Regions from separate parts of the Pseudoalteromonas sp. SG43-4 genome, predicted to be linked through region 3. Evidence: predicted binding sites of a transcription regulator. Region 3 holds the regulator's gene; each other region holds the start of a gene.
What was found. Region 3 encodes MetJ, which represses methionine synthesis genes. Its sites were predicted from a motif close to TAGACGTCTAGACGTCTA; they were not measured.
Positions count from the first base shown of each region.

Region 1 (2,285 bases), on a different contig from region 3:
TCAGCAAGGCCAGCCGCAACTACGTTTTTAGCAACGTAACGTGCAGCGTATGCAGCTGAGCGGTCAACTTTTGATGGATCTTTACCAGAGAAAGCACCACCACCGTGACGAGCCATACCACCGTATGTATCAACGATGATTTTACGACCTGTTAAACCACAATCGCCCATTGGTCCGCCAATTACAAAGCGACCCGTTGGGTTAATGAAAAATTTAGTCGCGCTTGTAATAAGCTCTGCAGGAAGCACCGGCTTGATGATAGTCTCCATCACCGCTTCTACTAAATCTTTTTGCGAAATGTCTTCGCTGTGCTGAGTAGATAGTACTACTGCATCAATACCTACTGGCTTACCATTTTCGTATGCAAAAGTAACTTGAGATTTTGCATCTGGACGTAACCAGTTAAGCTCGCCGCTTTTACGTACTTGCGCTTGGCGCTGTACTAAACGGTGTGAGTAAGTAATTGGCGCAGGCATTAGTACTTCTGTTTCGTTACATGCGTAACCAAACATAAGACCTTGGTCGCCAGCACCTTGTTCTTCTGGGCTAGTACGGTCAACACCTTGGTTAATGTCAGGAGACTGTTTACCAATAGTGTTTAAAATTGCACATGAATCTGCATCGAAACCCATGTCTGAATGCGTGTAGCCAATTTCACGTACTGTTTTACGTGTAATTTCTTCAATATCAACCCATGCGCTAGTAGTGATTTCACCACCAACCATAACCATACCTGTTTTTACGTAAGTTTCGCACGCAACACGGGCATGAGAGTCTTGCTCTAGGATAGCATCAAGTACCGCATCAGAGATTTGATCGGCGATTTTATCCGGATGACCTTCAGAAACTGATTCAGAAGTAAATAAATGTTTTGCCATTGTATTTCTGCTCACAAATATTGCGCTTCACAAACGTCGGTATTAGCGCTAAAAAATTAAGGGGCGTATTTTATCGAAAACAAAACACCTTGCATAGTGTTTTTACGCCTAGACGTCTAAATAAAATTACTAATAACTTTTTGGTCTTAAAAAATATTCATAATGCCTCACTTTTATAGGGTTTTTAATTGCACACAGCCCCCACAATAAGTAAGAATGGTCGATATAAACAAACCCAAGTTACTTGGGTGCATAAACAAACACATAAATACCCGCGCAAATACACATAAAGGTAGGAGAATTCATGCCATCTCGCAAAGAACTTGCAAATGCTATTCGCGTCTTGTCAATGGACGCAGTACAAAAGGCCAAATCTGGTCACCCTGGAGCCCCTATGGGCATGGCTGATATCGCAGAAGTATTATGGCGCGATTATCTAAAACACAACCCAACAAATCCAGAGTGGGCTGACCGTGACAGATTTATTCTTTCAAACGGCCACGGTTCAATGCTTATCTATTCTCTATTGCATCTAAGTGGTTACGACTTACCACTGGACGAAATTAAAAACTTCCGTCAAATGCATTCTAAAACACCAGGTCACCCTGAATATGGCTATGCACCAGGGATCGAAACTACTACGGGTCCATTAGGTCAAGGGATCACAAATGCCGTAGGTATGGCAATTGCTGAAAAAGCGCTAGCTGCGCAGTTTAACCGTGAAGGTCACGATATTGTTGATCACTTTACCTATGCATTTATGGGCGATGGCTGCCTTATGGAAGGTATTTCTCATGAAGCTGGTTCACTTGCAGGCACATTAGGTCTGGGTAAACTTGTTGCATTTTGGGATGACAACGGCATTTCAATCGATGGTGAAGTAGAAGGTTGGTTTACAGATGACACGCCAGCTCGCTTTAAAGCATACGGTTGGCATGTAATTAGTGGTGTTGATGGCCACGACAGCGATGCTATAAGTGCTGCAATTGCAGAAGCTAAAAGTGTTACCGATAAACCATCACTAATTTGTTGTAAAACAATTATTGGTTACGGCTCACCTAATAAATCTGGTAGCCACGATTGTCACGGTGCACCACTAGGTGATGACGAAATAAAAGCGTCTCGCGAATTCTTAGGTTGGACTGGCGATGCGTTCGAAATTCCTGATGATATTTACGCACAATGGGATAGCAAAGAAAAAGGTCAACAGCTTGAATCAAGCTGGGACGAAAAATTTGCAGCATACGCAAAAGCATACCCAGAGCTTGCAGCTGAATATAAGCGTCGTATTAATAACGAACTGCCTGGCGATTGGGCTGAAAAATCTCAAGCGTACATTGAGCAATTACAAGCAAACCCTGCAAACCCAGCGTCTCGTAAAGCATCGCAAAATGCATTAAACGCATT
Region 1 covers NZ_JACJFB010000015.1:68,838-71,122, reverse strand. The annotation lists gene metK (methionine adenosyltransferase) at 1-878, opposite strand, end outside; gene tkt (transketolase) at 1,183-2,285, shown strand, end outside.
Region 1: the regulator MetJ is predicted to act here: its motif matches at 980-997, upstream of metK (methionine adenosyltransferase).

Region 2 (2,285 bases), on a different contig from region 3:
CGCGATAGTCTTCTTCTTCTAGCTTATGATCTTGGATCATGGTGCCCATTGCGCCATCTAAAATTAAAATGCGTTCTTTTAATGCGGCACTTATTTCGGCTTGCTTATTATTTGTAGGCGCGTTATTCGGCATAGTTGTTAGTCCTCACGTCTTGGCTAACTAAATTAATATCATACGGTGTGGTTTGGTACACGTAGTAATTTAACCAGTTCGAAAAAAGTAAAAAAGCATGGCTTTGCCACGTTTTTGAAGGTTGTTTGGTTGCATCGTCATCCGGAAAGTAATTTTCGGGCTTTGGTGCATTAGGGCTTTTTTTACAATCGCGCTCGTATTCTGCTTTTAGCGAGTCGGCGTCGTACTCTGGGTGGCCGGTTATAAACACTTGGCTACCCGATTTATTTTTAAGTAAGTAAGCCCCTACTCGCTCAGAACCTGCCAGTACAACGAGTTCTTCACAGGCGTTTATTTTATTTATATCAATATGGCCGTAGCGTGAGTGAGGTACCAAAAAGGTATCGTCGAATCCGCGAGTCAGTGCACCGTGATCAAAATAACACTGGTGAGTAAATACGCCACACAGTTTATCGTCTTTTAAATCGCGTTTTAAATTGTAACGGTGATATAACGCTGCATGCGCTGCCCAACAAGAAAATAACGTAGAGGTAACGTGTTGCTCAGCCCAATCAATAATGACCTTTAGCTCATCCCAATACGCTACATCGTCGTATTCTAAATGGGCAAGTGGCGCACCGGTTACTATTAATGCATCGTAATTGTTGTCTTTAACCTCAGAAAAATAACGGTAGAAGGTATCAAGGTGCTCTTCTGAGTTGCTGCTACTGCGGTGAGTGTCGAGGCGCAGTAGTTCTACGTTTACTTGCAAAGGTGAGTTGGCAAGTAAGCGAATAAACTGAACTTCGGTTTCTACTTTATTAGGCATTAAGTTTAAAATAGCCAAACGCATTGGGCGTATTTCTTGCGTTTTTGCACGACTTTTTGGCATTACAAATACGTTTTCTTGACGTAAACGTGCAATTGCCGGCAACTCGTCTTTTACTGTAATTGGCATACTTTACTCCTGCTCATAAAAACCGAGGCTTAATTATGAACTGAAAGTAAAAAATATCAACCTCTAGATGTATAGATGTCCAAATGAAATTTATTCATGATTTTTTTAAGATTTACTAAAAGTTATAGATGAGAGGGAATGCATTTATATTGAAGTACTTTGTTTTAGTGAATTGAAATAGCGCTACTAAAATCAGTAGCGCTATTATAATTAAAAACGATAATTTACAGATAAATTAAGAGCGTAAATATCGCCTTCATTTGTATCAAAATATTGGTATTCAGCACTTACTTGCCAGCGTTGAGTTAGCCTAAAGTCAATGCCGGTTCCGTACGTTACGCCGCCTTCATCGTAGTTTTGCTCAGTTATTAGCGTAGAATTTGTATCTGTACCAGTTATTGATTCTGCAAGGTTTTTTAAGTCGCCTTCATTGTAACTTAATTTATTTCTACCATAGCCACCAAATAAAAACACATCAGCTCGAGATGAAATTGGATAATTAGCTTTTACAAATATACTTGTTTGCAAATCAAGGCTTGAATCGATTTCGCTCTTAATGAATTCTGAACTCAGCGAACCGTCCTGTGGGTTCTGAGTGTAAACAATTCCGTTTAGAGGCGTTGACTCATCATTTAACCCAAAACCTATACGCCCTTCTAATGCAAAGTAACGCGAAAACTGATATCCAAACCGGCCGTAAAGCGTTGTAAACTGTATGCTATCACTCTCGTATACATCAATTTGCGTAGACCCTATCCCTATTCCTTGGTAATAACCATTTACGTGGAGTATGTCTGCTTGGCTCGAAAATGAGTATAAACCTAAAAGTAATGCCCCTAACCTTGTAACTATTTTCATGTTCATTCCTTTAAACCTTTGTAATATTTAATAATGTGATGTTTAACAACAAACTAAGTGTGGCCTGCCTATATAACTTGCTTATACTTTACAGCTTGTAAATATACTGTACCACTTTTGTTAAAAATGAAATGTATTTGAACAATATAAAACAATAGATTACAGAATTTTACACAATAGAAATCCTGTAATAGTAGTGTTTTTAACGAGCAATCAAAACAAAGTACCGCTTAGGTAAGTGTATTGTTCTATACAGCATTCGTTGACTGTTTCACCCGTCAGCCACTACAATACAACATTGAAATTTTTATTATTATTTGAAGGCTTTCCTCCATGGTTTTACCTGATAAATTTATA
Region 2 covers NZ_JACJFB010000026.1:12,840-15,124, forward strand. The annotation lists gene H5160_RS18430 (homocysteine S-methyltransferase family protein) at 1-133, opposite strand, end outside; gene metA (homoserine O-succinyltransferase) at 123-1,070, opposite strand; gene H5160_RS18440 (porin family protein) at 1,281-1,928, opposite strand; gene ettA (energy-dependent translational throttle protein EttA) at 2,262-2,285, shown strand, end outside.
Region 2: the regulator MetJ is predicted to act here: its motif matches at 1,135-1,152, upstream of metA (homoserine O-succinyltransferase).

Region 3 (2,285 bases):
CCGTAATACCAATATTATTTGCCCACCAAGCAAGCTCATCACCAAGCTCTTGTGTTGCAGCAATAACAGCGCCGCCCACTACATCTGAGTGCCCGTTAATATATTTAGTAGTTGAATGCACCACAATATCTACACCAAACTTAATAGGGTTTTGTAAGGCAGGAGACAAAAACGTGTTATCTGCGGCAACCAATGCACCGCATTGCTTAGCAACATCGGTAACCGCTTTAATATCGGTTAAACGAAGTACTGGGTTACTTGGAGTCTCTATCCAAATAAGCTTAGGTTTAATTGCTAAAATTTGTTGAAGGCTTTCTTCTTTTGTTAAATCTAATACTTCAAGCTTCAATAGTCCGCGTTTTTGTAACGATGTAAATAAACGATAGCTTCCACCATAACAATCATGTGGAATTACTAACGTGTCGTCACTGTTAAGTAGCTGAGTAGCTAAATGCACGGCAGCCATACCAGTGGCCGTAATTATGCCACGAGCGCCACCTTCAAGCTTAGCAAGCGTCTCTGCTAAAATATCACGATTAGGGTTACCACTGCGGCCATAATCATACTCACGCTTAGTATCAAAGTCGGCAAACGAATAAGTCGTTGATAAATAAATTGGCGGCACCACTGCACCATGATGTTTATCAGCATCAACGCCGTTACGTACAGCAATGGTCGCTTTGTTTTTTTCGCTCATATTCGTCACCTGATTAATTTGGATGTTTAGACGTCTAAAAGAGTAAGTTATCCGTTTTAATAAGTCAAAGGATTTTAAAGCTCTAGATGGCTAAAGTTAGGTAAGGCGTTTGCTAGTATCACATTTTAGCTCACAAAAGTGAGCTTATTTTTACATCCCAAATAGGCTTATTAAGATAGATCGGTATCTATTATTTGACTATCTTTTTTAAATCGATAGAATTTCACGCATATTTACACGCTTTTTATACCGTGTGAGAAATTAATAATCTGAGGCAACGATACATCTTATGGCTAAATGGAATGGTGAGTATATTCACCCATACGCAGAACACGGGAAAAAATCAGAGCAAGTTAAAAAGATCACCGTTTCGATCCCACTAAATGTATTAAAAGTTTTAACGGATGAGCGTACGCGTCGTCAAATCAACAACCTTCGCCATGCAACAAATAGTGAATTGCTATGTGAGGCGTTTTTGCATGCATTTACTGGTCAACCTTTACCAAATGACGATGACCTACGTAAAGACAACGCAGAAAAAGTACCAGAAGAAGTTAAAAAGATAATGCAAGAAATGGGTTTAGAAGTGCCTATTTTAAACGAAGAATAAATCATTACCTTTTTAATCAAAAAACCTCAGCATTGCTGAGGTTTTTTTGTTTAAGCGTTATATATTACGCCATATAGTTTTCAGGCAAGTCAATTTGCGCAACACCCGACTCTACCGCAGCAAGTGCTACAGCTTTAGCTATACGCGGTAGTAAACGCGGATCCATTGGTTTTGGAATAATATACTGCGCACCAAACTCTAGCTTATCTACGCCTGCGGCTTTTAAAACTTCTGCAGGTACAGGCTCTTTGGCAATACTACGAATAGCCTCAACTGCAGCAATTTTCATTTCATCGTTAATCGCGCTTGCACGTACATCAAGTGCACCACGGAAAATAAACGGAAAACATAAAACATTATTTACTTGGTTAGGGTAATCAGAGCGCCCTGTTGCCATAATTAAATCATTGCGTGCGCCGTGTGCAAGTGCAGGATCGATCTCTGGATCTGGGTTTGAACATGCAAACACGACCGGCTTTTCTGCCATTAGTTTTAAATCTTCGGCAGCTAACAAGTTAGGACCCGAAACACCAACAAACACATCAGCATCTGCAATTACATCTTGCAATGTGCGTTTATCGGTATTGTTAGCAAAAAGCTGTTTATATTCATTTAAATCATCGCGACGAGTATGAATAACACCTTTGCGGTCAAGCATATAAATGTGTTCACGCAGTGCACCACACTTAATTAACAGTTCCATACACGCAACTGCAGCAGCGCCTGCACCTAAACATACAATTATTGCATCTTCAATTGATTTACCTTGTACTTCTAGTGCATTTAACATGCCGGCAGCCGTAACAATGGCGGTGCCGTGTTGGTCGTCATGAAAAACAGGAATGCTACAACGCTCTATTAATGCTTTTTCAATTTCAAAACACTCTGGTGCTTTAATATCTTCAAGGTTAATACCACCGAATGTGTCAGCAATATTGGCAACCGTGTTAATAAAGTCTTCTGTTGTTTTGTGCTTTA
Region 3 covers NZ_JACJFB010000002.1:72,436-74,720, reverse strand. The annotation lists gene metB (cystathionine gamma-synthase) at 1-697, opposite strand, end outside; gene metJ (met regulon transcriptional regulator MetJ) at 987-1,307, shown strand; gene H5160_RS02365 (malic enzyme-like NAD(P)-binding protein) at 1,372-2,285, opposite strand, start outside.